Regions from separate parts of the Endozoicomonas sp. ALC020 genome, predicted to be linked through region 1. Evidence: predicted binding sites of a transcription regulator. Region 1 holds the regulator's gene; each other region holds the start of a gene.
What was found. Region 1 encodes sigma-54, which starts transcription at its own class of promoters, with help from an activator protein. Its sites were predicted from a motif close to TGGCACNNNNNTTGCTNT; they were not measured.

Region 1 (10,507 bases):
GATCTTAAGGCTTCAACCCAGAAAGGATTAGGCAGACAGCGAACATCAAAGACGTAGTCGGCATCAACTGGCATACCGTGCTTGAAGCCAAAGGACTGGATCATCAGGGTCATACTTTTGCTGGTGGAGCCGCAGAGTCGTTGTCTTATCTGTTCTCTGATTTCATGGACAGACAGTGGCGAAGTGTCCAGCCTAATATCAGCTTCTTCAGCCAGTGGGGCCAGCAGTTTCTTTTCCAGATTAATGGCTTCTGTCAGGGAAACCTTGTCATTGCTCAGAGGATGGCGACGGCGTGTCGAACTATAGCGCTTCATCAGGGTGTTGCTGTCTGCGTCGAGAAAGATTACTTGACACTCAACCCCCTGTTTTTTCAACTTTTCCAACAATGTCGGGAAGCGTTCCAGAGAGCCGGGCACATTACGAACATCGAGGCTGACAGCCATACGGTGCGGTTCGACCAGGTTGCTTTTAAGATTGGTTGGCAGATCATTCAGCATGCTGGCAGGAAGGTTGTCTACACAGTAAAAACCCTCATCTTCAAGGGCGTGAAGGGCGGAGCTTTTGCCGGAGCCTGAACGTCCACTGATGATGACCAGCTTCATGGTGTGTCCTTCCCGATTGTTTGACTGTGTAAACAGGTCTCTCACCTGGTTCCGAGTGAGGCAAGTCTATCAAAACCTAATGAGATTAGAACCAGTCGCTTTCTTTTATTTCTAGCATAGTCCGGATATTTCTATTCCATGCAGTTTTGAAGGATAAATAGGCTTTGTAGTGACAAAAGTGAAGAAGAAAGGATTTCTGAGCAAGAAACATTTTGCCTGCTTCTGTTATCAGATCAGCAAGCAAAATATTTTTTATCTACAGTCGTTAAATGGGGGAACAGATGATGCTGTAAAGTGCCTCGGAATTTTCTGCCGCTCGCATCTGACTTAACAATACTTCTGATTGAAAGCGCTCAGCGACAGCCTGCAATATATTGAGATGTTCCTGAGTATTTTCTTCCGGAACAATAAGTGCGAACACCAGATCGACCGGCTGCTTGTCCACAGAGTCAAAATCTATGGGTTCAGACAGTTTGATCAGAAGTCCGGTAGGATGCTGACAAGCACTGGAGCGACAGTGAGGCAGGGCTATGCCTTTGCCCAAACCGGTGGTACCGAGTCGCTCTCTGTTAATCAGCTTGTTAAACAGATCCTTGGTTTTGATAGCGGGAACATGCTCATTGATGATTTCCGCAACAATTTCCAGGATTTTCTTTTTGCTGGCCCCCTGCACATCGCAGAGGGTGCGCCCGGGGGTTAGAATGTTTTCAATAATCATACAACGATCGATGCTTACAGGCGGCCGTTGGCACCCTGTAGCCGGTCAAGCGTTTTCTCTTTGTGTTTTACCAGTTGTCGATCCAGTTTGTCCGACATGTCATCAATGGCAGCGTACATATCTTCAGCCTCAGCGGTTGCATTAATATCCGCCCTACGAACATGTAGAGTCGCTTCCACTTTGTGCTTCAGTTTCTCAACACTCAGAGTGACCTGAACGTTTGTAATCTGATCAAAGTGGGCGGCAAGGCGGTCGAGTTTCTTGGTGACATAATCTTTCAGAGCCTCAGTCACCTCTACATGATGTCCACTGATGTTGACTTGCATGTAACGCTCTCCTGCTGATCCCGATTCTCGACATTGGACTGCCCCCGGGATTGTACGGGCAACCCTGATTGAAAGTCTATCACTGTCAATGACAGTTAGCGCTGTTCTGAGACAAAAAATCTATGGGGCGATTTGTGGTATAAGGGCTTGTTACCTCAATCGCTGAAGGCTCAGATAAGCTGCTTGCGTTCATTCGATGGCGGTATATTCATTGATTCACGATATTTGGCGATGGTTCTCCTGGCCACTTTGATCCCCTGGTCCCCCAGCAAGCCGGCGATTTTGTTATCACTCAGTGGTTTTTTAGGGTTTTCATCGGATACCAGTTTTTTAATCAAGGCTCTGATGGCTGTTGATGAGCACTCTCCACCAGTGGCTGTGCTGACATGGCTGGAGAAAAAGTATTTCAGCTCAAACACGCCTCTTGGAGTGTGCATGTATTTCTGTGTAGTGACCCTGGAAATAGTGGACTCGTGCATATCCACCGCCTGAGCAATGTCTGCCAACACCAGGGGCTTCATGGCCTGCTCACCCTGCTCCAGAAAATCTTTCTGAAATTCAACAATCTTGCCCGCTACTTTCAGTAAGGTTTCGTTACGACTTTGCAGGTTTTTCAGAAACCAGCGGGCTTCCTGCAGCTGGTTCTTCATAAAGACATTGTCACGACTGTTGTTGGCACGTTGCACCATTGAGGCGTAATTGTTGTTGATGCGAAGTCTGGGCAGGGATTCTGAGTTCAGTTCAACCGCCCAGCGGTCCCTGACTTTGGTGACCGAAATATCGGGGGTGACGTATTCCGTGTCCGCCTGGCCGATTTCTGATCCGGGCCTCGGGTTGAGGCTTTGAACAAGGCTAAGGGCTTCCCTCAGTTGATGTTCTTTGAGACGGGTACGCCGCATGATTTGGGCATAGTCACGACTGCCCAGAGCCTGTAGATGATTCTGGATCAGCAGACGTGCTTCTTTCAGGAAGTGGGTTTCTTGTGGCAGTTGATTGAGTTGAACTTCGAGACATTCTTTCAGGTTAGCGCTGGCACAACCCACCGGATCAAAGTGAAGAATCCGTCGTTGCATGACCTGAAGTTCTTCAAACGCCAGTTCCTCTACCTGTTCCTGTAGCGAGAGATAAATTTCTTCCAGGGAGTGAGTGAGGTACCCGTCATTATTGATGGCTTCGATCACAGCCAGGCCCATCAGCCTGTCTCTGTCAGTCATGGGAGTCAGGTTTAACTGCCATTCCAGATAGTCCTGGAGGGACTCATTGGCCCGGGAGCGGGCAAAAGGATCATGTTCTTCATCGGTTGCAGCGGGCAGGCTGGAATAGACATCATCCCATCCGGAGTCAACGGGCAGGTCATTGGGTATGCTGTCAGCCCACTGGGGCTCTTCTGGTTCCGGGGGCTGTTCTGCTTTTTCATTGAAGTCAACAGGCTGTTCCCCTTCATCACCAGATGCAGGTGGTTCTTCAACGGACTCTTCAGACTCCAGCATCGGATTGGATTCAAGAACTTCCTGGATTTCCTGCTGAAGGTCCAGAGTGGAAAGTTGCAGAAGCCTTATGGCCTGCTGCAGCTGAGGTGTCATGGTCAGCTGCTGGCCCATTTTTAGCTGTAAGGATGGCTTCATAGGCAACTGTATACCTTTACTTCGGTGTCTGCACTGAGGGTGCCAGATTTGATGCCATCAGCGCCTGACAGTTATATCTCAGTGTCTGCTCATTATTTTGATTGGGCTACTCTCCATGTCACTGGGATTATAATCACATCTGAAGCTTCGGGAAAGTGATTCATCAAGTCAGCCATGCAACATTCAGAACAAGAGTATGAAAATAAATCAGCTCAACATCTTTGCCCGCTTCTTTCGCGAGACCAGTCAAGAGATGATCAGAGACTGAACTGATGCCCGAGATAAACGTCACGAACCTTTTGATTAGCCAGGACAGTCTGACTATCACCCTCGGCAATAATAGTGCCTTCGCTGACAATGTAGGCCTTCTCGCAGATATCCAGTGTCTCCCGGACATTGTGGTCGGTAATCAGGACTCCGATGTCCCGGGCTTTCAGGTGCGTGATAATGGCCTTGATGTCACCAACAGAAATGGGGTCAACACCGGCAAAGGGTTCATCGAGCAGAATAAATTTTGGGTCAGTGCAAAGAGCTCGGGCAATTTCTACCCTGCGCTTTTCACCACCGGAAAGGCTCATACCCGGATTGTCCCTGATATGATTGATATTAAACTCTTCCAGCAATGACTCCATTTTTGCGATGCGATCTTTCCGGGAAAGGTCGGAACGGGTTTCCAATATCGAGAGCAGGTTATCGGTGACCGTCAATTTCCTGAAAATAGAAACTTCCTGTGGCAGATAACCTACGCCAGCTCTGGCCCGGCCATGCATAGGTTCGTGAGTTAAACTCTGGCCACTAAGGTCAACCTGTCCACCGTCTGCTTTTACGAGACCTACAATCATGTAGAAGCAGGTAGTTTTACCTGCCCCGTTGGGGCCAAGAAGTCCGACAATTTGACCACTGTCGACAGCCAGAGATACATCTTTGACGACCTGTCTGCCTTTGTAGCTTTTACTGAGATGTTCTGCCTTAAGCGTTGCCATCCGGAGTTTGTCTTCCTGTTTAAAAGTTAGCTGTCGTTTTTCTGGCAGCCCTTTCAAGCCTGTTCAGTCGTTGAGCAGTGAGTGTAATGGGATATGAGTATTACTGCTTGCTCTCAGGTTTGGGTTGGTAAATCATTTTGACCCGACCATCCGGGTTGCTTTTGTTCTCACTGCCCTTGGCATTCACGGTCTGCTTGGTCAGGTCATAATCAATGCGTTCACCTGTGAAGGTATCACCCTTCTGGGTCAACTGCGCCTGCTTGATCAGTTGGATCTTATCGCCAGCCACCTGATAATCGATAGTATGACCCCAGGCTTTCAGAATGCCCTGATCATCAGGTTGCTGTTCTTCGTAGTAAGCTCTTTCCTTGTCGCCTTCTGCCACAATTTTTTTAACTTCCTGCTGGACGGAATAGATGGTCACCTTGTCTCCGGTAATTCGGGTGGTGCCCTGAATCATCACAACATTGCCTTTATAGATGGATACACCTTTCTTGTTATCGATATCGGCGGTGTTGGACTCGATCTCAATAGGCTTCTGCCGGTCAGATGGCAATGCTTGTGCCATGACTGGAAGCAGAGCCGTGGCCCCCAGCATCAGGTAATATTCGACCCCTCTGCGACGACTCTTTCTGTCTGGCCGCTCATTTGGATCAAGGCGCTTGGCCTGTTCATGGCTTTGGCTCATGAAATCCTCTTACCCTAGACTTGAGTTTAACCAGACTCTCCTTGAAGAAAGCCTCCATACCAATGGCGCGCGTACGTCCAGTGTCGTTGGTGATCAGTACCGGTCGATCAGTGACTGCCAGATCCTTTTCAGAGTATATGGTCATGAAATCAGTGTCTATTCGAACCTTACTACCATTGCCGAGGTTCGTCTGGGTCATCACCACATCATCCCAGAGCTCTATATCCTCGCTGCCGGGCAACAGTTTGCCATAGAGGGCGTCGGCCACCATGGGTTTTCCGGGGGTATTGAAATTCTCCAGATGAGGGGTTTGCAGCAACGTTGTGTCATTGTGCGGGTAATGGGTGATACTGTCTGAGACCAGTATGTAATCCAGTTCGCCCTCTTTGTTGTACTGGGTGACCCTGGTGTCAATGAAATAGTAGTCAGCGTTCTCACGAACCAGAGGCTGTTTTTTCTGAACCCCAACATGGAGTTTGCTGTCATAAGCCCAATAGCCAACTCCGACCATTATCAGCATCAGAAAAGCAATCATTATCAGGTTCCGATTGGGCATCAGATCATTGGCTCCGGGTCACAATCTGGTCAGAGTCTGCAAAGGCAGATACCGACAAAAGAAGGCCATTCAGGAAAATGATGCCCGGTTTGTGCAGTCGGCAGCATTTTCGCAGCAAATGAATTCAGTTTACCATGATTTTATTTGATCATCAGGGGCTGCAGACGAATGTTTTCAAATACTAGACACTCGCTGTCGGCCTTACGTAAGAAGAGTTGAACGGTAGTGCTTTCTTGTCGTCAAAGAAACGCTTGAATGGAAAGGTATCGCTGTAATGGTGGAAAACTATCACAGCGATATTTTGGGTATTTTAACTCTCTATTTCAGGTAACTGGCCAGCATGTCATCCAGCTTGCCTTTGGCTTTAAGAATGAAATCACAAAATTCTCTGGCTGCACCTTCGCCGCCACGATTAGTAGTGATAGCAGGTGAGTGTTCACGAACGTAGTAGTGCCCGTTAGGAACGCTGCAGCCAAAACCAACCTGTCGAATGGCTGGAAGATCTGGCAGATCGTCTCCGATGTAGGCCACTTCATCCAGGCTAAGACCTTGCCCTTCTTCCTGAAGCAATTCTTTCAGAGCGACAAACTTGTCTTCGCGGCCCTGATAGAGAAAATCTACGCCCAGGTCGGAGGCTCGTTTTTCAACAAATACGGATCGACGGCCGGTGATGATGGCCGTTTTTACACCCGACTGCTTGAGCATTTTCAGGCCATGACCGTCGAGAGTATTGAATATTTTCATTGATTCGCCATGCTCACCAAACAACAGTTTGCCGTCAGTGAGAACACCATCGACATCAAAAACAGCCAAACGAACCCTGGCGGCGGCAGATTGTAGTGAAGAACTGATCATACAACGCCCGCCTTCAGTAGGTCGTGCATATTAATGGCACCGATCAGTTCATTGTCATCATCAACACAGATCAGAGCATTGATTTTCCGGTCATCCATAATCTTCAGGGCTTCAGCCGCAAGAATCTCGGGGTGGATGGTTTTGCAGTGGCTGGTCATCACTTCATCAATCAGTGTGGATTTGGGGTCGACGCCCTTGTCCAGAGCCCGACGCAGGTCACCATCGGTGAAAATGCCAATGACATGGCGTTTGTTATCGACAATGGCGGTCATGCCCAGGCCTTTGCGAGTAACTTCCAGCAGGGCTTCGCTCATTGGTGTGCCCAGGGGAACTTCTGGTACCCGTCTGCCAATGTGCATGATGTCTTTTACTTTCAGAAGCAGTCGTTTACCTAAAGAGCCACCAGGGTGAGAGAAAGCAAAGTCTTCTGCAGTAAACCCGCGGGCTTCCAGCAGGGCAATGGCCAGTGCGTCGCCCATTACCAGGGCTGTGGTCGTGCTCGAGGTAGGCGCGAGATCCAGAGGACATGCTTCTTTTTCCACCCCGGTGTTGAGATGGGCTTCAGCATCTTTCGCCAGTGTTGAATTCGGGTTGCCGGTCATGCTGATCAGGGGGGTGCCCAGTCTTTTCAGCAGGGGCAATAGAGTAATGACTTCGCTGGTTTCGCCAGAATTGGAAAGAGCCAGAACCACGTCTTCATGGGTGACCATTCCCATATCACCATGGCTGGCTTCCCCGGGGTGTACAAAGTAGGCAGGGGTGCCGGTGCTGGCGAGGGTTGCAGCAAGCTTGCGGGCAATATGTCCCGACTTGCCCATGCCAACGACAATAATCCGGCCACGGCATTCAAGCATAACACGGCAGGCACTGGCAAAACTGCTGTCGATCCTGTCTATCAGGCTCTGAACAGCTTCCAGTTCCATGGTAACGGTGCGGCGACCAATTGAGATGAACGGCTCGTCAGTAGTCATATTACGTACAGATTAGTTGTGACACGGCTATTCTATAGTGCCTTTCGCCACAGTAACAGTTCGGGATTTCTGCATTAAAACCTGTGCACTATGATCAGTTCCTCCTGATTCCGATACTATAGACCTTATCGCAACCGCACGACCGCATGGATGCAGGAGCAGTTGCCGTGCAGGATAGTCTTAACACGGGCTAAAATGGAGAAACCCGGGAGGCAGAGCTGACCGGTCAGCCCTGCCTGAAAAAGTCAGTGCTGAATGAATAACCAGGCACCATAGAGAAAGTATATTGAGAGCAGCGCAATGCCTGTCATTCTGCCCAAATGTCGAGGTTTCCTGCCAATCACGCAGACCAGGGTCAACAATATTGTCATGCCCAGCATAACAGGATAATCCCGCAGGATAACTGCCTGATCCAGTGCTCCGGGAGCTACGAGTCCGGGCATGGAGAGAACCGCCAGAAGGTTAAACGTGTTTGAGCCGATCACATTACCCAAGGCAATATCATGATGGCCTTTCAGAGCGCTGGTGATGGATGCGGCCAGCTCTGGCAGACTGGTGCCAATGGCAACAATCGTCAACCCGATCACAAGGTCGCTGATGCCCATGGCCTTAGCAATCTCGGTGGCCCCCCATACCAGTAGCTGTGAGCTGCCCAGCAACAGTAAAAGACCAGAACCCAGCATAAACCAGGCTTTTGCTGAGGACAGCTCTGGAATGTCTTCATCTTCCACCACTGCCTCATCCGGGTGTTGTTTCTGCCAGTGGATCATCAGGTAAAGGGTAATGACGAGGCCTGCCAGCAGAATCAAACCATCTATTCGACCCAGATAACCATTGGCAATGCAGAGACCGGAAATAATAGTTATCACCAACAGAAGGGGAATTTCTCTCTTGGTCAGAGCCGCTTTAACAGGCAGGGGGGCTATCAGGGCAGTAACACCCAGAACCAGGCCGATGTTGGCGATGTTTGAACCCATGGCATTGCCCACGGCCAGTCCCGGGAATCCTTGCAGTGCAGCCGATAGAGAGACCAGAATTTCAGGTGCAGAGGTGCCTATGGAGACCACTGTCAGGCCGATTAACATTCTTGAGACGTTCAGATTGCTGGCCGTAGCAGCGGCACCGGCAACAAAACGGTCTGCACTCCAGGTCAGGATAATGAAACCCACCAGGATGGCAGCAAGGGCAATGAGCATAGGATAAATTCTCTTCTCTAATTCAGGATGATTGGCTGAGATACTTTTTTTTTTACCTTGGAAGCGGCAAGATGATTTTATTCAGTCATTATTGTGTGAAAAAACCATTATCAGAAAGGGAGCAGTCATTCTCGGAACGGATCGGTTCATATAGCATTGTTCTGCCAGTACGGACTCTAGATAAAAAAGCCCAGTCTAAGTCTGTTGATAGTGAAAAGATAGTAAAAAGCCGGTAAAGAAGCTGTTTGGATGCAGTGATACTGATAAGGATACGTTCCCACAGTTCAAAAGGTAGCTGAAAGTCGCCATAATTAGATGCGGGTTGGTGGTAAGCTACCAGGGGACGGCGGTTGCTACTGAGTGCAGTCCACACATAGACAAGGAATAGCCTTCCAATGACAAAGGCAAGTGATAACTTTATTGAGATCCGTGGTTTGACGTTTCATCGAGGCGATCGAACGATTTTCAAGAATGTTGATATCGCCATTCCCAGAGGAAAGGTGGTGGGTATTATGGGGCCATCGGGTACTGGTAAAACGACGTTATTACGTTTGATCGGACGTCAGCTTCGCCCTGACTCCGGACAGATCTTTGTGGATGGCCAGAATCTCGATCTGCTCTCCCGTGAAGAGTTGTTTCGTACCCGTCGTAAGATGGGCATGCTTTTTCAGAGTGGTGCGCTTTTTACCGATTTGTCGGTGTTTGAAAATGTTGCCTTTCCTCTGCGCATTCATACCAGACTGGCTGAGCCGATGATTCGGGATATTGTCTTTATGAAGCTGGAGGCGGTAGGGCTAAGGGGGGCCTGGTCGTTGATGCCGGCAGAACTGTCAGGTGGAATGAACCGTCGTGTGGCACTGGCCAGAGCCATTGCACTGGATCCGGCTATGGTGATGTACGACGAGCCTTTTGTAGGGCAGGATCCTATAGCCATGGGTGTGCTGGTAAAATTGATCAGAATGTTGAACGAAGCACTGAATATTACCAGTATTGTGGTATCACACGATCTTCATGAAACAGCGTCAATCTCCGACTACCTCTACCTGATAGCCGATGGTGAAGTTATTGGCCAGGGTGAGCCGAAGCGTCTTATGAATTCCAATGATTCCCGGGTTAAACAGTTTATGAACGGACTATCTGATGGTCCTGTGCCATTCCATTATCCGGCACCGGATTATAAAGAAGTATTGCTGGGTGGGGAGACCGGATGAGCACAGGTATTCTTGACAGATTATCGCAGCTCGGCCGTTTTGGGTTGGATCAGATTCAATCCATGGGCCGGGCAGGCATTTTTCTGGTACTGGCTATTTTCTCCCGAGCCGGTTTCAGTAACCGATTCTCCTTGTTGATTCAGCAGTTATACAGTGTCGGTGTCATGTCGCTGATTATTGTTACCGTGTCAGGGCTGTTTATTGGTATGGTGCTGGCCTTGCAGGGCTACAACATACTGATACGATACGGCTCAGAAGATGCCGTGGGGCAGATGGTGGCTCTCAGCCTTTTGAGAGAACTCGGGCCGGTAGTTACAGCTTTGTTGTTTGCTGGACGAGCAGGTTCGGCTCTGACGGCTGAAATAGGGTTGATGAAAACCACAGAACAACTGTCCAGTATGGAAATGATCGGGGTTGATCCACTCAAGCGCGTCATTGCGCCTCGTTTCTGGGCAGGGGTGATCTCCATGCCATTGCTGGCCGCCATTTTCAGTCTGGTCGGTATACTGGGAGCTGTGATGGTTGGCGTGGATTGGCTGGGTATTTATGAAGGTTCTTTCTGGGCCACTATGCAGGCTTCGGTCAGTCTGGCGGCGGATATAGGGAATGGGCTGATCAAAAGTCTTGTATTTGGTTTTGTCGTGACCTGGATAGCGGTATTCCAAGGATATGATGCCATCCCCACTTCAGAGGGGGTCAGCAGGGCCACAACAAGGACTGTTGTTTATTCTTCGCTGGCCATTCTGGGGCTGGATTTCATTTTGACCGCTGTCATG
Region 2 (10,507 bases), 2.8 Mb from region 1:
CAGCGAATATAGAATTTTTTGGTATATCAAACGTTCGGGGGCCCAGACATTGATTTTATAATCCGGGTTAACCTCGGCCCATATTTTTAGAAAAGCAAACTCCAAACCTTCAATAGGGCTGACAATACTAACATGAATTAATTTGGGTACTTCGTGATTTGGCATGACAACACCTGAAGGATTGACCCACACGATCTCCAGAGGGGGGGCGATACTTGCCCTTTCACTGACGTGATCAAAAGGCTCAGAATGGGAAAAAAGCGCAAGATGCAGTTTAGTACGGAACTCCGTCAGGTTCCTCATGAAATCTGCAAACAATTCTCCGGTATAGCTCAATAGCTTGATTCATATCCTCTGTTCAATGATTCGATCTATCAAGAACTGATGAAAGGGGTAGGGGGGGGGAGGGACAGCGTTTGAATTTCCTGATATTCTATTTGCGTTCAATGTCGTTTATTGCACAACTACTCAAACCAAAGCGGCGGGAGCGTCCAGAGATCGACGCTATGGCCTCCTGCTCTGTCAGGAGGATTCAGAATCAAAGCGGTTTTTTGCAGGCATGTGTGCGGGCCATGTATCTTAAGGAAGTGTTTTGTAGGAGAGGTAAAAATAGCAACTGGTAGTGCTATAGGGAGTGCTATAGGGTACAGTCGCTGCTTTTGGAGTGAATAATGAGTATTGAAGTTTGGTTTCTGTATGTTGTTTCAATCTTTGTAGTCATACTCATTCCTGGTCCTCTATCTCTGTACATGGTGTCCAATTCTATTAACTATGGGGTTATCAGATCCTATCCGGCATTTTTGGGTGGTACGCTGGCTTCATCACTTTACCTGGTTATTTCGGCCACTGGTCTTGGGGCCATTCTTACGGCTTCGGAAAACATGTTTCTGATACTGAAACTGATGGGAGCTCTTTATCTGGTTTATCTGGGGGTTAATACCATCAGGAAGTCGATGGCTGACACTACCAGTAAACGTCTCAATGATTGTTCTTTGCAGTTTCCCGGCTTCAGTAATCTGTTTAAAAAAGCTTTTCTATTGGGAGCCAGTAATCCAAAAGATATTATTTTCTTTATGGCTTTCTTGCCTCAGTTTATTAATAGAGATCAGGATCTTGTGCAACAAATATTGATCATTGTAATGACTTGGGTTGTAGTGGATTTGGTTTGCAAGCTTCTCTATGGGCTACTGTCAAAATCTGTGAAACCTATGCTGAGTACAAAAAAAAGTATGTTGTTATTTGAGCGTTCTACAGGGGGGCTCTATGTTCTGGCGGGTATCGCTGCCGTGTTGGTTGTGAAATAGAGGATCAGGCTGAAGAGTATCCGGTGACTGTGTTTTGTTTCAGTGGCCCATTGTGGACCACTGAAACAGAATGATCAGGTCACATCAATCATGGTGACACTGCCGTCAGGCATCACTTCGGCCATCTGACCCTTGGGTTCTTCCATCAGGAAGAGGGTAAAGAAACCCAACACTGCAGTGCCTGCGATAACCATGAAGAAGGTGGAGTAGTCCACCAGAGACAATACTGTCAGGTAGAAGACAGCGCCCACGTTACCATAGGCTCCTGTCATACCGGCAATTTGACCTGTGAGTCGACGCTTGATCAGGGGTACAGCCGCAAATACCGCACCTTCACCGGCCTGCACAAAGAAGGAGCAGGCCATGGCAGCAACAACAGCAAGAACCAGTGGCCAGCTGGAATCAATGATACTCATCATGTAGTAACCACCGGCCAGGCCTGCAGTGAGAAACAGCAGAGTGATCTTGCGGCCAAACTTGTCACTGAGTAATCCTCCGCCCGGACGGGACATCAGGTTCATGAAGGCATAAGCGGAAGCGACCAGACCCGCCATGACCGGATCCAGTTCAAAGGTATCTGCAAAAAACAGAGGTAGCATGGACACCACGGCCAGTTCAGAACCGAAGGTAGCGAAGTAAAGAACGTTCAGAACGGCCACCTGCTTGAACTGATACTGGTGAATAGCTGGCACAGGCTCGGAGAAAATGTGCTTGTTGACCTGCCAGACTTTCCAGACATCAAACAGGTAGATAGCAGTCAGACCGACATAAATAGCCGTTGAAATCCCGGCACTCAGCATGGCAACACCCTTAGGTGAAAGCTTCCAGGTCAGCAGAGCCAATGCCGCATACATGGGAATCTTCATGATCAGCAGCAAGGCAAAGTCGCCTTTGCTGGTGACTTCCATGGCGCCAATGTTCTTGGGGCGGAAGTAGGTAGCACCTTTAGGGGTATCTGTGACGTTTATGTAGAAGACGACACTGAACAGCAAGGAGATTAATCCGGTCAGGCCAATGGCGTAACGCCAGCCATCTTCTCCACCAAAGAGCAGTGCAATGGTGGGCAGAGACATGGCAGCAGCAGCAGAGCCAAAGTTGCCCCAGCCACCGTAAATACCTTCTGCGGTACCCAATTGGCGAGCGGGGAACCACTCAGATACCAGACGAATGCCGACCACAAAGCCTGCACCAATAGTACCCAGCATAAAGCGGGCTATGGCGGCCTGGGTAAAGTCATCTGCCATGGCATACATAAAACAAGGAATACTGCAGATGGCCAGGAGTCCGGAATAGACTTTTCTGGGACCATAAACATCAGTGAGCATACCGATGATGACTCGAGCCGGAATAGTGAGGGCTACGTTCAGAATCAGCAGGGTTTTCAGTTCTTCACGAGTCAGGCCCAGAGACTCGGAAATAGCCAGGGCCAGAGGCGCATGGTTAAACCAGACCACAAAGCTAATAAAGAAGGCAATCCAGCTAAGGTGCAGAATCTTGGTCTTCCCGCTAAAAGAAAACAGGTTAAATGAATCGGGGTTGCTCATACATCCTCCTTGTTTAAGAAATTCCCCAAGCAAAAGCAAACATCAGGCCAATATGATAAATGCACCGATTTGACTTGCATTTTTATGCGTATTTAATGAATTTTCTCTTCTATGCAAGAAAGTTCTTTATTTGAGTGCGGGAAGTTTCTGAGTATTTTTATTCTGCTCACCAAAATGGTGCTCTTTAGCTGTTTGATTATTTCTGCGTGCATTATTTTTGTGCGAGTAGCTAAAGTCTCAGGAAAGAATTTCCTGTTTTTATCGTGTTTTGAAAGTGGGCACGGCAGTTGCATAGGCACAAGAATTAGAAAAGAGGCTGGCTCTAAAGGATGCAGTTGTTCCGGCCCAATGCTAGATACTAAAGAGGATGTCTGGGATGATCGGAAAAGAAACCCTGGTGGTTGTCGGTAACGGCATGGTAGGTCACCGCTTTCTGGAGAAACTGGTAGATGCTGGCGGCCTGAAACGCTTCGATGTGGTGGTATTTGGAGAAGAGATCCGTCCTGCCTATGACCGGGTTCATCTCAGTGAATTTTTCACAGGTCGCTCAGCGGATGACCTGTCTATGGTTTCTGAAGGCTTTTATGAGCAGGAAGGCATTAATCTTGTTCTTAATGAAGCCATTACATCAATAAATCGTGAGTCCTGTGAAGTAGTGACAGCCAGTGGCATGACTCAAAAGTACGATCAGCTGGTACTGGCTACAGGCTCCTATCCATTTGTTCCTCCCGTACCCGGGCATGACCGTGAAAACTGTTTTGTCTATCGTACCATCGAAGATCTGGAAGCGATTAAAGAAGCTGCCCGTAACAGTAAGATCGGTGCCGTTGTGGGTGGCGGTCTGTTGGGGCTTGAAGCAGCAAAAGCTCTGAAAGATCTTGGGCTGGAAACCCACGTGGTCGAATTTGCTCCCCGTCTGATGGCTGTTCAGGTGGATGATAGCGGTGGTGCCATGCTCAGACGCAAGATCGAGGGTCTGGGGGTCACGATTCATACCTCCAAAAATACCCGACAGATTGTTGATGGTGAAGGCGCTGTTCACCAGATGCAGTTCGCTGACGGCGAACAACTGAATACCGATATCGTACTGTTTTCAGCCGGTATTCGCCCAAGAGATGAGCTGGCGAAAGCTTCCGGACTGGAGTTGGGTGAGCGAGGCGGTATCGTTATAGATAACGACTGCCGTACATCTGATGAACGTATATTTGCCATTGGTGAGTGTGCACTCTGGAGTGGCCGTATCTTTGGTCTGGTGGCACCGGGCTACCAGATGGGGCAGGTGGTTGTAGATCAGTTGACGGGTAAGAACGGTAATCAGTTTACTGGTGCCGATATGAGCACCAAGCTGAAACTGATGGGTGTTGATGTTGCCAGTATTGGTGATGCCCATGGCAATACCGAAGGTTCCCTGAGCTACCAGCTGATTGATGAAGAGAAAGAAGTTTATAAAAAACTGGTGGTTTCCAGAAATAAGAAAAAGGTTCTGGGAGCTGTATTGATAGGCGATGCTGAAGAGTACGGCAGCCTGTTGCAGATGATGCTGAATGACATGCGTCCCCCGGAAAATCCTGCTGAACTCATTCTGCCTCAGACCGATGGTTCTGCAGCGACAGGTTTGGGCGTGGCTGCTCTGCCAGAAACGGCTCAAATCTGTTCCTGCTATGACGTCAGTAAAGGTGATCTGGTCAACGCGGTAGCCGGTGGCTGCATGGATATGGGGTCACTGAAAGCCGAAACCAGTGCCGGAACCGGCTGTGGTGGCTGTACGGCTCTGGTCAAACAGGTTCTGGATCATGAGCTGACGGAGTTGGGTGTTGAGGTCAAAAAAGATATCTGTGAGCACTTTCCACACTCCAGGCAGGAACTCTATCACCTGGTTCGTGTCGGTGAATTAAAGTCTTTCGACGAAGTTCTGGCAAAGCATGGCAAGGGGCGTGGCTGCGATATCTGTAAGCCTACCATTGGCTCTGTTCTGGCTTCCTGCTGGAACGAATATGTGTTGAAAGATCAGCATGCTCAGCTGCAGGATACCAACGATTATTTTCTTGGAAACATGCAAAAAGACGGCACTTATTCCATTGTGCCAAGGGTTCCGGGCGGTGAAATTACGCCCGATAAACTGATCACCATTGGTGAAGTAGGACGGGACTTTAACCTCTACACAAAAATCACCGGTGGCCAGCGTATCGATCTCTTTGGTGCCCGTGTGGAACAGTTGCCAGAGATCTGGAAACGTCTTGTCGATGCCGGTTTTGAAACCGGTCATGCCTACGGTAAATCACTGCGCACCGTGAAATCCTGCGTCGGCAGTACCTGGTGTCGTTATGGGGTGCTGGACAGTGTCAGTATGGCGATTGCAGTTGAAAATCGTTACAGGGGCGTACGTTCTCCTCACAAAATCAAAATGGCTGTGTCCGGATGTACCCGTGAATGTGCTGAAGCCCAGAGTAAAGATGTGGGTGTTATTGCCACGGAAAAAGGCTGGAACCTTTACCTCTGCGGTAATGGTGGCATGAAGCCTCGTCATGCCGACCTGTTTGCCACCGAGCTGGATGATGAAACGCTGGTCAAATACATCGATCGTTTCCTGATGTTCTACATTCGCACTGCAGATCGTCTGCAGCGTACTTCTGTCTGGATGGAAAATCTGGAGGGTGGTCTCGATTACCTGCGCGAAGTGATTATTGAGGACAGCCTGGGTATCTGTCAGGAGCTTGAAGATGAGATGACCTACCTGGTGGGTACCTATCAATGTGAATGGAAAACCACCCTCTCAGATCCTGAGAAACTCAAACGTTTCAATCACTTTATTAACAGTGATGAAAGCGACACTAATGTGGTGTTTGTGAACGAGCGAGATCAGATTCGTCCGGCTACCCGTGACGAAAAAATTGCCCTTAAACAGCTGTAAACGAAGTGCCTATAGCGCTGAAAAACAGGAGACTTTAATCATGACTCAAGTGCTCACAGCCAGTACAGCCAATAAAGGTTGGACAACCGTTTGCAGTGAAAGTGATCTTATTCCTAACCTGGGTGTTTGTGCTCTGGTGGATGGTGTGCAGGTTGCGTTGTTTAAAGTAGACGACCAAGTATATGCATTGGATAATTATGATCCATTCAGTCAGGCCAATGTTATCTCTCGTGGTCTGGTAGGTGATCTGGAAGGGCGTCTGGTAGTGGCATCGCCCATTTACAAGCAGCACTTTGATTTGACTACGGGTCAGTGTCTGGAAGATGAGAGCGTGGCGCTGAATGCTTATCCCGTAGAAGTGGTGGACCAGAGGGTTCAGGTCTCACTGGTATCGGTTTCCATTGAGGCAGCCTGATATGACAGCGGTATTCAAGGCGGCTGACGTTAGTCGTCAGCCGCCATTGCAGCGGAAGCTGCTGGTGGTGGGAAATGGCATGGGCTCAGTCCGTTTTCTGGAAAAGCTGGTTGAGCAGAGCGGTCATCAATATCAGGTCACCGTCCTATCTGAAGAACCCTGCCCGGGCTATAACCGAATCCAGTTATCCAAACTGTTGGCAGGCAGCGTCGATCTCCAGGGGATTCAGCTGCAGCCTGAGTCCTGGTATCAGGATCAGGATATCAATCTGTTATCGGGCTGTGACTATCGGGTTAGTGATCTCAATCTTGAGTTGAAGCGAGTCGAGACAGAGGGTGGTCAATGTTTTGATTACGATCATCTGGTCCTGGCGACGGGATCTCTACCCAATCGTATTCCCGTACCCGGGGCCGATCTGGAAGGCGTTATGGCTTTCAGGAATCTCGATGATGTTGAGCAGATGCTGACCGCTTCATCCGGTCCTGAGGCAAAGGCTGTGGTGATTGGTGGCGGACTTCTGGGGCTTGAATGTGCCAGTGGTCTTGCCAGACGGGGCATGAAAGTCACCGTGGTGGATACCATGTCCATTCCCATGGCCCGACAACTGGATGAAAAGGCCGGTAAGCTTTTGCAAGGAGCACTGGAAGAAAAGGGCATTGAGTTTCGTTGCAGTGCCATGCTCGATTCCTACACGGGCAAAAATGGTAAAGTGACTGGCGTGCAGCTGAAAGATGGCGAGTGGTTGCAGGCTTCGCTGGTGGTCGTCACTGCAGGGGTTCGGCCCAATATAGAACTGATCAGGGAAACCGGGCTGGAGTGTGACAGAGGTATTCTGGTGAATGACAGAATGCAAACTTCTGACCCTTCAGTAACGGCAATTGGTGAGTGTGTTCAGTTGAATAGTGACCTGTTTGGGCTTGTGGCGCCGGTTTATGGGCACGCTCAAGTGGCTGTGCATCGCCTGTTGGGTACCTCGGGAGAGCGGTTTGAGCCGGTTCCGATTCCTACCAGTCTGAAAGTTGACGGTATTGATCTGTTTTCCAGTGGACAGTTTGTTGCGCAAGAGAGTGATGAAGAGATCATCATTGATGCTGCAGGGGTTGGCATCTACCGAAAACTGGTGATCCGTGATAATAAGTTGATGGGTGCTTTGCTCTTTGGAGATGCTTCCGATGGTCTCTGGTATCAGGAATTGATGGAAACAGGACGGGATATTTCAGATATTCGCGACCGACTTGTTTTCGGCAAACGTTATCTGAATTCCTAGGAAACTATTAATAAAGGAAGTATGTCTATGTCTGGCAGCATCGATATCTGCAATAACCAGCAACAAGTCATCCATACGACGTGTGCCTATTGCGGTGTTGGCTGTGGTATCAAGGCGACGGTCACCAATAAAGATTTGCATCTTGTAGATATAGAAGGCCGCAAAGATCACCCCGCTAATTTCGGGCGCCTTTGTTCAAAAGGCAGCGCTCTTGGGGAAACGGTTTCTCTGGAAAATAGACTGCTAACGCCTTTTATAGGTGAACAGAGAGTCAGCTGGGATTCTGCTCTGGATGAAGTCGCTGAGCGACTGAAAGCCACAATAGAAGAGTACGGCCCTGAAGCGGTGGCTTTATACGGCTCTGGTCAATTACTGACAGAAGATTACTATGTGGCCAACAAACTAATGAAGGGTTTTATTGGTTCCAGCAATATGGACACCAACTCACGCCTCTGCATGGCTTCTACGGTAGCAGGTCAGAAGAGATCACTGGGTTCCGATACGGTTCCCGGCAGCTACGAAGATCTTGAATTGGCCGATATGATTGTTCTGGTCGGAGCCAATACGGCCTGGTGTCACCCGGTATTATTCCAGAGAATAAGAGCTGCAAAAGAGCAGCGTCCGGACATGAAGGTGGTTGTTATTGACCCCCGTGCCACTGACACCTGTGATATTGCAGACCTGCATCTTCCGCTGAAATCAGGCACGGACACCGCTCTCTTTAATAAGTTATTCAGTTATCTCGATAAGCACGATAAGCTGGATCAGTCGTACATTGATCAGCACACCCAAGGTTTTAATGAGGCTCTGAAAGCCGCCAGAAAAATAGGAAGCTTTTCAGAGGTCGCTGAACTTTGCGGGATTGAAAAACCTGCACTCAAGCAATTTTGTGAGTGGTTTGCCGGGACCGATAAAGTTGTCACGGCCTGGTCTCAGGGTGTGAACCAGTCGGTTGCTGGCACCGATAAAGTCAATGCCATTATCAACTGTCACCTGATTACGGGTCGTATTGGTAAGCCGGGATCTGGACCCTTGTCGCTTACAGGTCAGCCTAACGCAATGGGAGGGCGAGAGGTTGGAGGTCTGGCCAATCAGCTGGCTGCCCACATGGATTTTTCAAACACAGACGATGTAGATCGGGTCAGACGGTTTTGGAAGGCGCCGAATATTGCCACTGTGCCGGGTAAAACAGCTGTCGATTTGTTTAATGCCATGGATAAGGGCGACATTAAGTTTGTCTGGATTATGGGCACCAATCCTGTAGTCAGTATGCCTGATGCCAATAAGGTTATCAGTGCGCTGAAAAAGTGTCCGACGGTTGTCGTGTCTGATTGTATTGGGAAAACAGACACCTCTGAGTTTGCCCATATTCGTCTGCCAGCGGCCGGCTGGAGTGAAAAGGATGGTACGGTCACAAACTCGGAGCGAAGAATTTCCAGACAAAGGGCCCTTTTTGATCTTTCCGGAGACTCTAAACCTGACTGGTGGATTATTTCAAAAGTGGCAGAGAAAATGGGTTTTGGTGACGCCTTTGATTATCAGAGGGCTGCTGATATTTTCCGCGAGCATGCGGCTCTTTCAGCTTTTGAAAATAATTCTGAGGGTCGTAGAAGAGATTTTAATATTGGTGCTCTGGCAGCTATCTCAGATGCAGAATACGAAGCGCTTGAGCCATTTCAGTGGCCACTGGTTTCAGGGCAGACGTCTCATCCACATACAAGATTGTTTGCTGAGGGTGGTTTCTTCACTGAAACAGGTCGTGCAACTATTGTTTCGACGAAGTTTGAGGTCTCCTACCATCAGCCCAATGCTGATTACCCGCTGTTGCTGAATACCGGCAGGGTTCGTGATCATTGGCACACTATGACACGCACCGCACTCTCTCCCAGGTTGAGTCAGCATATTGATGAGCCTTTCCTGGAAGTTCATCCTGCAGATGCTCAAAAATATGGGCTGGTTGATCAGGCATTGTGCCGATTGTCCACAGCCTTTGATTCCATTTTGATCAGAGTGGTTGTGACATCTACAGTAGGTAAGGGTAATGTTTTTATGCCCATGCACTGGACACGTCAGAACAGCAAGACCGGGCATTGTGGTGTGCTGGTGAAACCTGCGGTAGACCCCTGGTCAAAACAACCGGGCTGTAAACACACTCCTGCAAGGATTGAGGCTGTATCTCTGAAACAACAGGCTGTGTTACTGAGTCGCAAAAAACAGGATTTTGAGCCATTTGATTATGCGACAGAGGTGAAATTCCAGCAGGGATTCCGATATGAGCTGGCAGATCAGGGCATTGATTCTTCCATGCTGGAATCTATCGGCCCTGAGAGGGAAAGAATTGATTACACCGATCCGAAGACAGGCAGCGCCCGTAGCGCCTGGTTTGCTCTCGGCCAGCTACAGGCTCTTCTTATTATCGGTGAGTCATTGTCAGACTGTGATCGTGCATGGCTACAGGCTGCCTTTGAAAAAGAGGATATTCCTTTTTCGGAGCGCTGGCGTTTACTGGCAGGTATGCCACCTCAGGGAGAAGATACCGGCAAAGTAGTGTGTGCCTGTTTTGGTGTGGGGGAGAAAACCATTTGTCGTGTGATTGAAGAGGAAGGCTTCAGTGATCCTGCTCAGGTGGGCCTGTCTCTGAAAGCCGGAACAAACTGTGGCTCCTGTATTCCTGAGATTCGCAAATTGATCACCAGTGCGGCAGCACTGGCATAGACACACACTTCATTCATTCTGAGTTTTCGTCGAAGAGCGACCCGCACTTCGACAAGCTCAGCGTGAACAGTGTGAAGTAGAACCCTTAGCTGAACTAAATAATACCTGAGCCGATTTCACTTTCTTCTAATATCGGATACAGGTCGGCATCAGGCAATTGATAATGCCACCATTCGTTTTGTAAAGAGTCGAATCCAGCGACATTCATGGCACCTGCCAGTATTAACCGGTTTTTCTGTGCGAGCTCGGAAATCTGGTCATTGCCATGGTGAGCCAGAGGACGAAAGTCGTCAAACTCGGTACCCATTTCCAGTGTCCGCCCAAACCGATCAACCAGCGTGAGATCGATAG
Region 3 (10,507 bases), 2.5 Mb from region 1:
GCAAAAGATCTCTTAGAGCAAGCTCCTTTTCATTGCGATTCTCCACTCGAAAAAGTTTTTCAACTTGCGTTTCCTCCTCTGGAAAAAACTTAAACACAGTTCCTTCAGTGAAACGCTGGACGATGGTCATGGCATATTCTCACTACAGAGTCTTTGGTCAAGGGAGAAGTATCTAAGTCAGTGGTCAACTCGTTTCTGGCAAGAAGGTCATATGCCAGCGGAAGAAAATAAGGTAGCTCCATATCAGACAGAACAGCATGATCCTGAAGACTTAGTTGCTGTTCTTCGTTTGATCTCACTATTTCAATTATTTTTCTTTGTTCTGATGCTAGAACACCACCAGTCCTATACCTGTGCAGTATTTTCAGATTATTTAGGTAAGGCTGTCTCCGGATATACTCTTCAGTCCACAACAAGAGCTGAGTGCCTGAACGTTCTGCAGCAGCCTTCATGCAATGAAAACGCTCCAGAAAATCTTTCCGCCTGGCAACTCTCTCTGGTTTAACCTCTATATATGGTCTTTCACCTCCTATCATTCGAGACAGAAAATCAGGGGTATATCTGCAAATGCGACCTTCAAAAACATACTCATAACCCTCAGGCTGGGACTCATAGGAGAGTACCTTTGAGCTGTATTCAAGAGGGTAACAACTATCAAATTCGAGCGCTGATTCAGTGAGGATCGTTGAAGGGTTCTTGAGGCTAACGAAACGATGAATATTGTTAACCTTGGATTTTCCGAGTTTTCTACGATACATAAAAAAGACCCCGGTCATACAACACCAGAAGTATTGTTGCCGGGGTCTGTTTTGTCAAAGTCGTCGTTTTATGTCATTCCTAAACGTTTTATGTCACGTTATGGAAGTATCAACACACACGGCGACAGCTTTTTTTAATCACCTGCATCTTATCACTGTTTACCCATAAACTCGGGATAAGCTTCCATACCACATTCGGTCAGGTCAGCACCTTCATACTCTTCTTCTTCAGTAATACGCAGACCAAGTATCTGCTTGATAGCAGCCCAGACGATCAGGGAAGAGAGGAATACCCAGGCGAAGATTGAACCGATACCCAACAGCTGGGCGCCGAAAGTTGCACCGTCGTTGGTCAGCGGTACTGCCAGCAGACCCCAGATACCTACAACACCGTGTACTGAAATGGCACCCACTGGATCGTCGATGCGCAGTTTATCCAGTGCCAGGATGGCCAGAACGACCAGAGAACCACCAACGCCACCGATCAGAGTCGCAGATACTGCGGTTGGTGTCAGCGGCTCAGCGGTAATGGATACCAGACCGGCCAGAGCACCGTTCAGAGCCATAGTCAGGTCAGCCTTACCGAACAGGACACGGGCTATGATCAGAGCAGCAATGACACCACCAGCAGCACCAGCGTTAGTGTTGACAAAGATCTGGGCGACAGCGTTCGCACTTTCAACATCAGACAGTTTCAGCTGAGAACCACCATTGAAACCGAACCATCCCAGCCACAGAATAAAGGTACCCAGAGTAGCGAGTGGCAGGTTGGCACCGGGGATCGCATTAACAGCACCGTCTTTACCGTACTTGCCTTTGCGTGCACCCAGAAGCAGCACACCTGCCAGAGCGGCAGCAGCACCAGCCATGTGCACAACACCGGAACCTGCGAAGTCCTGGAAGTTAGCTTCGTTCAGGAATCCACCGCCCCATTTCCAGAAGCCCTGAACGGGATAGATGAAGCCAGTCATGAAGACCGCAAACAGCAGGAAAGACCAGAGTTTCATGCGCTCTGCAACCGCACCGGAAACGATCGACATTGCAGTCGCTACAAAGACCACCTGGAAGAAGAAGTCTGAACGTACAGAGTAGTATGGCGCATCATCACCACCCGCAGTTACCGCTGCAACCGTGTTTTCAGTACCAATCAGAGAGCCAAGGACCGGCAGGATACCGCCTTCATTGGTTCCAGGGTACATAATGGCGTAACCACAGAGCAGGTACATGGTAGAGGCAATCGCAAACAGGGCGATATTCTTTGTTAGAATTTCAACGGTGTTTTTAGAACGGACCAGACCGGCTTCGAGCATGGCAAAACCGGCTGCCATCCACATTACCAGCGCACCGGACATCAGAAAGTAGAAAGTATCGAGTGCGTACGACACTTGAGCCAGATTTTCCACAGGGCTCCTCCCAAAAAAGTTCAGCAGATAAGTAGTCTTTTGCTACGGCATTTGTGCCCTGAAAACAGTCTCCTCAACTCGGAAACTGTTTCCACATTAGCTATTTTTATTCTTGCGAATGTCGTCTGGTGCTTTTAGTGTATCTGCAACAAACGACGAAGTTTTTTTATTGTTGTGCATGCACCCTGAGAACCATCAATTTCCTGACTATGGTCTCTTGCTGCTCTGCACATCAAACAGCGTCTTCGCCAGTTTCGTTAGTTCTGATCCGAATCGCCTGCTCCAGATTAGTAACGAAGATCTTCCCGTCACCAATCTTTCCTGTGTTGGCAGCTGAAGAAATGGCTTCGATCACCTGATCCAGCAAGTCATCTGCAATGCCGACCTCCAGCTTAACCTTGGGCAGAAAATCAACCACATATTCAGCTCCACGATAAAGCTCAGTATGTCCTTTCTGTCGACCGAACCCCTTAACTTCGGTGACAGTGATACCCTGAACACCAATCTCGGACAAAGCCTCTCGCACGTCGTCCAGTTTGAATGGCTTAATGATGGCTGATACCAACTTCATAAAAGCTCTCCTGAGTGAATCCTGTTGGCCAACAGGGAAAATCCGGACATTGTTATAGTGATCCGCGCTCCCAGCCCTGAATATTCAGCTGATCTAGATTCCAACTGAGTTTGGTGGCTTACATGCAGACAATGTGCCAAATTTTGAAAATAACCTGATAAACGGGTCTTTAGAGTAAAAAAGGCCCATTTCCGTTCACTTGTTAAATTTCATGCACCAACAAAGCCCATCTCTAACAATTCTCGCACTTAAATCGCGCACTTTTCTGATGCAATGGATCAGCCTCTGTCTCTCATACAAAGCCTGGCTAGCTACTTGGGGAACATCGCCGTAACCGCAAAGCGGAACCCCCAACCTTCAGCGCCCTGTTCTGGCGCATCAGCTCTGGCGCATCAGCCCAGTAACGCACACCAGCTGCAAAGCTCACCGGTAGCTGGCCTATGCGAACTACTTTTGACAGCACAGCATTTACTGGAATATTCCATTGACTATTCTCCCAATCGTAAGTGCTTTCGGATTGTAGCGTATATGTCCAGCCTTTTTGGGTGCAGGAGAGAAGTACCCGATTGCGAACCGCTGTTACCTGCCACATCATTTTGTTCGATCAAAGGTAGCATGGTTCTGGACACGATATTCCAATTATCATTCATCTCGATGGGTATAACAGGCTGTATATTAACAGTTACTCTGTGCCCGTCTTGAGGAACAAAGCCCGTATCATAATTGGCTTGCACGGGTACACTGATCAAATCAGCGACAGGGTTGGTTAATTTTTTTGCCAGCTCATTGTCGTCACAATAACCTGACAGGCAGAGAATCAGGCTTAAACACGATGACAGAAACTTAAACATAACGACAGTAGACTTTTAAATTACTCTAATCCAGGTACAGGCTGACTCTTCCGCTGAAAGCTTCCATCGGAATTTCCGTAAAGTCGGTAGCAAACCAGACTACTACATTATCTCTGGAAGGTGACACATATAAGCCCTGGCCATTCATACCACTCTTATAGAGGTCACCATCAGCGAATACAGCATCCCACTGATAACTATTAAATAGTGGTGCATCTCTGAACTCTTCTGCCAGCCTGGGCCCAAGTGCGCCTTTCAAATAGTTATCGCGTTCTCCTGATGTTTGCATACGTTTCAGCATTTTTTCTGAAACAATGCGTCTATCGCCAAGCTTCTTCTAACTCGGGGTAAACAACATGCCAAAACGTGCCACATCATCTAAACGAGAGCTGACCAGGCCATGAATAATGGCATTACCCTGCGGACTTAAACCAACTGTTGCATCGCCCGCCATGCTCGCTTTGGACCAAATCCGCTCAGCAATAACCTCTGCCAATCTTTTTTGTGTGATTTCCTCAATTACCAAACCCAACATCTGTGTATTAGCGGATGAACACTCAAAAGCCGTGCCCGGCTTTTTCAGATAAGGAATCGCGAATAAGGCATCGTCGTGGGTGTAAACTTTTCCGTCATCAGCGGGCAAACCAACCTCTGCTCTCACAAAGGCGTTGTAAGGGGTATCACCGCTACGTGTTGCGGGACTTTCCTCTAAATTGAGGCCCGACTGCCTATTCAACACATCAAATAGTTTCACTTTCCCCCAAGCTGTACTTTTTGCTTTGGGTAGATAGTCTGCCACGGTTTTCTGTAGATCAATACGCCCTTCCTCTTCCAGCAAAGCGATGAGCGTGCCGACGATCACTTTTGAATTCGACATCCACACATGGCGGTCGTTCTCTCTAATGCCGGGGTATTGCTGGTAGACAATTTCGCCGTTTTTGACAACCAGAACGCCCTGAACCGGTGAATGCTTATCCAGGATCACTTGCTCGAATGTAGTGGATTCGCCGTCTTTTTTGAGTGCGATTTCAGCAATTGATTTCCTGGCATTTTCATTAAGCCTGACCACCCCTCCATCATGGTAAATCATGACTTGCGGAAGAAACTCACCCAAGTGCAAATAAGAGTAAGCACCCGATTCGGTAATATTTAGAAACTTGCTCAAGCTCCACTCATTATGCAACCGTCGTGCATCGGTCAGGCTATAACCATGTTTGATTGCGTGCACCGAGAAATCTTCGGTTGGCGTGGCGTAGGCGTCGTCTCTGTTACCCGCTGCGCTGACACTGTTTGAGAGGATAAGGCTTACGAACAGAGAGAACCAGCCGAGGGCAGATACAAGTTTGATTTGAGTCTTTGGCATAAGCCAAATCCATGAGTTCACCAAGTAAATGTTCATGAATTAACCAACAATTTAGCACATAAAAGCAGACACGGCGAAATAGCTGCTTGTGGTATCATCACTGCCGGTTTTAAATCACAGCAATTGCAGGAATAATCGATGATCGATAAAGCCTCCCTTATCGGTAGTATTGCCGGCAAAGCAGGACAGGTTCTGGGTGGGCAGAAAAGCCAGACCCGGGAAGATATTGAGCACAACATCAAGGCAATGGTGAGCAGTGCTCTGGCCAAATTTGAACTGGTCACCCGTGACGAGTTTGATGCCCAGGTCGCGGTTCTGAAGCATACCCGTGAAAGACTGGAAGCCCTCGAAAAGAAAGTGGCCGAATTGGAAAAAGCTGGATCGTCCGACGGTTGCTGCTGATGTCATTGGCCGTTCTTGCCCTGAGAACGGCTGCCCCACGCACTGCCAGATTTTACTCTTCACTGACACTTTTCATTGTATAAAAAAATAATTTAAATCAATAAGTTAACTCGAAATCAAAATTATCCCCCTCGGTAGTTATCCCTATAGAGATACTACTTTCTTCGCTATAGCATTGCTCTACAAATTAAGATGACTGCCTCAACTCCATTTGGTAGCAATGGCCATATCCCTACAAAGACAGGATGGCCTCAAGGACAAATAGTGAAAATTTCAGGAGAACAATCACTATGAAACGCGCACTTTCAATGTTTACTCTGCTGATGACCATGGTGATGTCTGGCTTTGCACAGACTGCATCTGCGGCTGGCTGGGAGCTTCTGGGCGAAAAGAAAGTCAGTCGTCGTGCAGAAGTAGACACCATCCGTGTTGGTCTGAGAGACGGTGCTTTCAAGCGTCTGCAGTTCAAGGTCAAAGGTGCAGACGTGGATTTCGACAAAGTGATTGTTCACTACGAGAACGGTCAGAGCCGTGAAGTAGCCATCCGCAGCAAAGTCAGAAAAGGCGGTAGCTCCCGCGTCATTGACCTGCCCGGCAAAGCAAGGGCCATTGAAAAAGTAAGATTCTATTACGACACCGAAGGAACCGGACGCGTTCAGGCCAGTGTTCTGCTGATGGGTAAGTCTGCCTGATAACAGACAACCGAGAAGTGGCAGCTGAACGACTAAGCTTCCGGGTCTGGAGCCATTGAGCTTCAGACCTCTCTGGAGAGAACCCATATGATAAAACGACTGTTTACGTTTTTAGTTTTACTCACCACTTTTTCACCGGTCTCAACAATGATCCATGCAAGCCCGGGCAATAATGATCGGGATGAAATCCGTGAAGAGCGCCGTGACGACCGTCAGGATAATCGTGAAGAGCGTCGAGACGACCGTAAGGACAATCGCGAAGAACGTCATGACGACCGTCAGGATAATCGTGAAGAGCGTCGAGACGACCGCCAGGATAACAGAGAAGACAGAAGAGATGATCGTCAAGACCACCGTCATAATGGCTGGGATGGCCCAAAGGTCATTAAGAACAACCTGGTCGTTGTAGCCCCTAGAAAAAGGGTGATCAGAAACAATATTGTCGTGGTAAGAAACTATGGTAACTCATACTACGGCTATGGCCATTACCACGATGACAACGATGCCTACAAATGGCTGGCGTTTACGGCCATCACGCTGAAAATTCTCGACAACATCAATGAAGCGGCGCAGCGTGCTCACGAAGAAGCACAGATCAAAGCCACTACAGCGCCTGTCGGTGAAAAAATCATCTGGGATGAAGGCGATGCCTCCGGCTATGTTGTTACTACCAAAGAAGGCAAAAGTGCCTCCAGCGGTCTGGTTTGCCGTGAATTTCAACAGTCCATTACAGTAGGTGGTCAAACTGAGGATGCCTGGGGTCAGGCTTGCCTGCAGGAAGACGGTTCCTGGAAAATCATTAACTGACCTCTGCACCGGCCAGCCTGCTGGCCGGGCAATTCTGCCAGCAAATCTCTGAATCACTGCTATTCTCAACCCTTCAGCTTTGCAAAGGCATTCCATTCCGGTGTGCCAAAACAACAAAAACAAGCACAAAAAGAAGGGAGTGTTTATGTCGCGGCTAGCTGTTGTTCAAACCCGCGCCAAAACCGGGCTGGATGCGCCTGCGGTATCGGTTGAAGTGCATTTGTCGGCAGGTCTGCCAGCCCTGAATATGGTCGGTCTTCCGGAAGCTGCTGTTCGTGAAAGTAAAGACAGGGTAAGAAGTGCCATCCTCAACAGTGGCTTCGAGTTTCCGGTTTCCCGTATTACCGTTAATCTGGCACCCGCTGACCTTCCCAAAGAAGGCGGTCGCTTTGACCTGCCTATCGCTCTGGGTATTCTGGCGGCATCGGGCCAGCTCAAACCTGAGTCTCTGGCAGGTTACGAGTTTCTTGGTGAACTGGCCCTGTCAGGCGCGCTGAGACCGATCACCGGCTCACTGCCAGCATCCATAGCCTGCAGCCAATCGGCTCACACACTGCTGCTTCCCCAAATGAATGCACAGGCGGCAGCCCTTTGCCCTGATGCCAGAGTGTTGGGAGCAGAAAACCTGCTGGGAGTCTGCGCTCATCTCACCGGTAATCAACATCTTACAGAAGCCACCTGCAACAGGAATGAATCCCCTGTCGATTATCCCGACCTGCTGGATGTCAAGGGGCAACAACAGGCTAAACGAGGCCTGATGACGGCAGCCGCTGGTGCTCACCATCTGATTTTCTACGGTCCCCCGGGAACCGGCAAAACCATGCTGGCCAGTCGCCTGCCCGGAATTCTTCCCGAGATGAATGACCATGAAGCTCTGGAAGTGGCCGCCATACATACTTTGTCTTCCTACAGCCAGCCCCCTTCATGGAAACAGCGACCCTTTCGCAACCCCCATCATACCGCTTCAGCCGTCGCCCTGGTGGGTGGAGGCAGCCAGCCCCGACCAGGAGAGATTTCCTTTGCGCATAATGGTGTCCTGTTCCTGGATGAACTGCCGGAGTTTCAAAAGGTAGCCCTGGAAGTACTGAGAGAGCCCCTGGAAACCCGGGAAGTGGTTATTTCCCGAGCCAAAGGTCAGGCCAGCTTCCCTGCCGGCTTTCAGTTGATTGCCGCCATGAACCCCTGCCCCTGCGGATATCTTGGAGACCCACAGAAAGCCTGCCAGTGTTCTGCCGAGCAGGTCAGACGTTATAAACGAAAACTGTCAGGTCCTTTACTGGATCGCATTGATTTACAGATAGAGGTTTCCAGTCAGAAAACGGAGCGACTTTTTGAAAACCCGCCCGAAGATGAAAACCTGTCAACTGAAAAAATACGTCAACAGGTGATTCAGGCAAGGTCTATCCAGCAGCACAGGCAGGGGAAACCCAACGCCCGATTGTCTGCCAGCGAGATGGATGAATACTGTTCACTGAATAAGCAAGAACAGGATTTTATGACCCGGCTGTGTGACAAACTGGGTTACTCAGCCAGAGCCGTACACCGAATACTGAGAGTGGCCCGAACTCTGGCGGATATTGATGAGGACAAAGACATTCAACAGAAGCATCTTGCTGAAGCGGTGCATTACAGAAAGCTGGATCGTGAACCAGGTTAACCGATAACCTCTCTTTGTTATGAAGCTGTTTTTTCAATCTCTGGCTATCAGCTCAGCGGCTCAGGCAGATCATCTATCAGTCAGCGCTTACTTTCAGGTTCACACCCTGACAGTATTACTGTTCCTGCCAGTACATGCTTTCGGAAACGGCTTTAATCAATCGGCTGATGTCTTCCGGATACACTTCCCCGATATTGCCAATTCTGAAACAGTCAGCATCAGAGACTTTACCGGGATAAATGACGAAACCTTTCCCTTTCAGCTGCTCATAAAAGCGGAGGAATTCATAATCGGGGTGCTCGGGGGAGTAAAATGAAGTTATAAACGGAGAGTGCAGTTCAGTGTCTAACAGGCACCGGAAGCCCAGCTCACTCATACCCTGGACGAGCAAACGCTGATTGCTGGCGTAGCGCTTGTGACGGGCAGCAATGCCCCCCTCTTCAATCAACTCTGCCAGGGCTTGATGGAAAGCCCTTACGGTGTGGGTGGGGGAAGTAAAACGCCACTTACCGTGATTCTTTTCCATGCATTGCCACTGATCATAGAGGTCCAGAGACAGAGAGCGGGCCAGGCCTTTGCATTGGGACAAAAGAGTACGACGAGCTATAACAAAGCCAAAACCGGGTACGCCCTGAATACACTTGTTGGCAGAGCTGATCAGAAAATCAATACCCAGCCCGGCAAGGTCAATCGGCACACCGCCGAAGCTGCTCATGGCATCAACAATCAGAATACAGTCGTGTTTCTTCACCACCTGTGCGACTGCTTCAACAGGGTTCAGCATGCCTGTTGTGGTTTCACAATGAACAATGGCGACATGAGTGATGGCTTTATCTTCAGAGAGTATCTGATCAATTTCCCTCGGCATCGGCGGATTAATCTCACCACAATTCAGAACACTGTGGGGAATATTCAGATACTCGGCAATCCGGGCAATACGGGCACCGTAAGCCCCATTGTTAATGACCAGTAATTTCCCTTCATCAGAGATAACCGACCCGACGGTTGCTTCTACCGAAGCAGTACCACTACCCTGCATGAGAACGGCGGTGTAGTCATCAGTATCCGAGGCCAGTTTAATCAGCTGACTGCGGATCTCTTCAACCACGCCAAGGTTGTAATCATCGTCCCAGGTACACCAGTCACGCAGCATCGCTTCGCGGACACTGGCAGAGGTTGAGAGGGGTCCCGGAGTCAACAGAAGATAAGGATTTTCCAGGCTCTTTTCTTTCACAGTGGGCACTTCTTTTGTAGACATGACTTTAATGAGACACCTGTAGAAACAGAAATTTCAATCGTCTGGTATATACCAATTGGTACAAAATCATGATGGAGACACTTTTTTCTGTAAATACCCAGCGACCACTCTTCATAAAAATTTCACATTCATACCAGTCTGGAAACAACAGCTAAAAGAGCTCCCCCAACGTCAGTCAAGCAAATAGTTAATTGTCATAAAAGCGATCATTTAATTGTCATAAAAGTCGTTTAGTATGGTCTATACCAGTTGAAAATCCATTGACCCTTAGAGAATAGTATTTATGGGACAGGGAAAAAATCAGTATCAAATCATTCGCACGGCCCTGAACGAGCAGATAGAAAGCGGGGCATTAAAACCGGGAAGCAAGCTACCCTCGGAGCGATTGCTGAGTGAAAAATTCGGTACCACCCGCATTACTCTCAGAGAGTCATTGTCATCACTGGAAGCCGACGGACTGGTCTATCGCGAAGATCGCAGAGGCTGGTTTGTTTCTCCGCAAAGAGTGACCTATGACCCTACGGTGAATGCTAACTTTCATACCATCGTTACCCGCCAGGGCAGAGTACCCGGTACCCGGATGATCCATGCTGAACGGGTACCAGCACCGCCCAGGGTTCAAAAGCTACTTCAGATCCCAGCTCTGACCCCTGTGTATCGGCTGCAACGCCTTCGTTCAGTGGATGGGCGAAATGTCCTCTACGTTGAAAATTACATGAACCCTGCCTACTTCCCGGATCTGCTC

Region 2: a site for sigma-54 is predicted at 3,125-3,142, ahead of nirB (nitrite reductase large subunit NirB). Genes of this name have one in related genera too.
Region 3: a site for sigma-54 is predicted at 2,854-2,871, ahead of glnK (P-II family nitrogen regulator). Genes of this name have one in related genera too.

Annotation. Positions count from the first base shown of each region.
Region 1 covers NZ_CP184830.1:512,530-523,036, reverse strand. The annotation lists gene rapZ (RNase adapter RapZ) at 1-602, opposite strand, end outside; gene ACOJUO_RS01940 (PTS sugar transporter subunit IIA) at 868-1,320, opposite strand; gene hpf (ribosome hibernation-promoting factor, HPF/YfiA family) at 1,335-1,646, opposite strand; gene ACOJUO_RS01930 (RNA polymerase factor sigma-54) at 1,817-3,271, opposite strand; gene lptB (LPS export ABC transporter ATP-binding protein) at 3,529-4,254, opposite strand; gene lptA (lipopolysaccharide transport periplasmic protein LptA) at 4,355-4,942, opposite strand; gene lptC (LPS export ABC transporter periplasmic protein LptC) at 4,926-5,498, opposite strand; gene ACOJUO_RS01910 (KdsC family phosphatase) at 5,817-6,350, opposite strand; gene ACOJUO_RS01905 (KpsF/GutQ family sugar-phosphate isomerase) at 6,350-7,324, opposite strand; gene ACOJUO_RS01900 (calcium/sodium antiporter) at 7,570-8,520, opposite strand; gene ACOJUO_RS01895 (ATP-binding cassette domain-containing protein) at 8,916-9,731, shown strand; gene mlaE (lipid asymmetry maintenance ABC transporter permease subunit MlaE) at 9,728-10,507, shown strand, end outside.
Region 2 covers NZ_CP184830.1:4,717,962-4,728,468, forward strand. The annotation lists gene ACOJUO_RS17505 (LysE family translocator) at 672-1,304, shown strand; gene ACOJUO_RS17510 (NarK family nitrate/nitrite MFS transporter) at 1,379-2,848, opposite strand; gene nirB (nitrite reductase large subunit NirB) at 3,225-5,759, shown strand; gene nirD (nitrite reductase small subunit NirD) at 5,800-6,174, shown strand; gene ACOJUO_RS17525 (NAD(P)/FAD-dependent oxidoreductase) at 6,176-7,441, shown strand; gene ACOJUO_RS17530 (molybdopterin-dependent oxidoreductase) at 7,469-10,156, shown strand; gene ddpX (D-alanyl-D-alanine dipeptidase) at 10,251-10,507, opposite strand, start outside.
Region 3 covers NZ_CP184830.1:3,008,781-3,019,287, reverse strand. The annotation lists gene ACOJUO_RS11015 (hypothetical protein) at 1-130, opposite strand, end outside; gene ACOJUO_RS11010 (TnsA endonuclease N-terminal domain-containing protein) at 105-758, opposite strand; gene ACOJUO_RS11005 (ammonium transporter) at 911-2,161, opposite strand; gene glnK (P-II family nitrogen regulator) at 2,394-2,732, opposite strand; gene ACOJUO_RS10995 (hypothetical protein) at 3,221-3,583, opposite strand; gene ACOJUO_RS10990 (hypothetical protein) at 3,609-3,872, opposite strand; gene ACOJUO_RS10985 (serine hydrolase domain-containing protein) at 3,921-4,946, opposite strand; gene ACOJUO_RS10980 (accessory factor UbiK family protein) at 5,085-5,348, shown strand; gene ACOJUO_RS10975 (hypothetical protein) at 5,639-6,040, shown strand; gene ACOJUO_RS10970 (hypothetical protein) at 6,128-6,847, shown strand; gene ACOJUO_RS10965 (YifB family Mg chelatase-like AAA ATPase) at 6,993-8,504, shown strand; gene phnW (2-aminoethylphosphonate--pyruvate transaminase) at 8,620-9,762, opposite strand; gene phnR (phosphonate utilization transcriptional regulator PhnR) at 10,046-10,507, shown strand, end outside.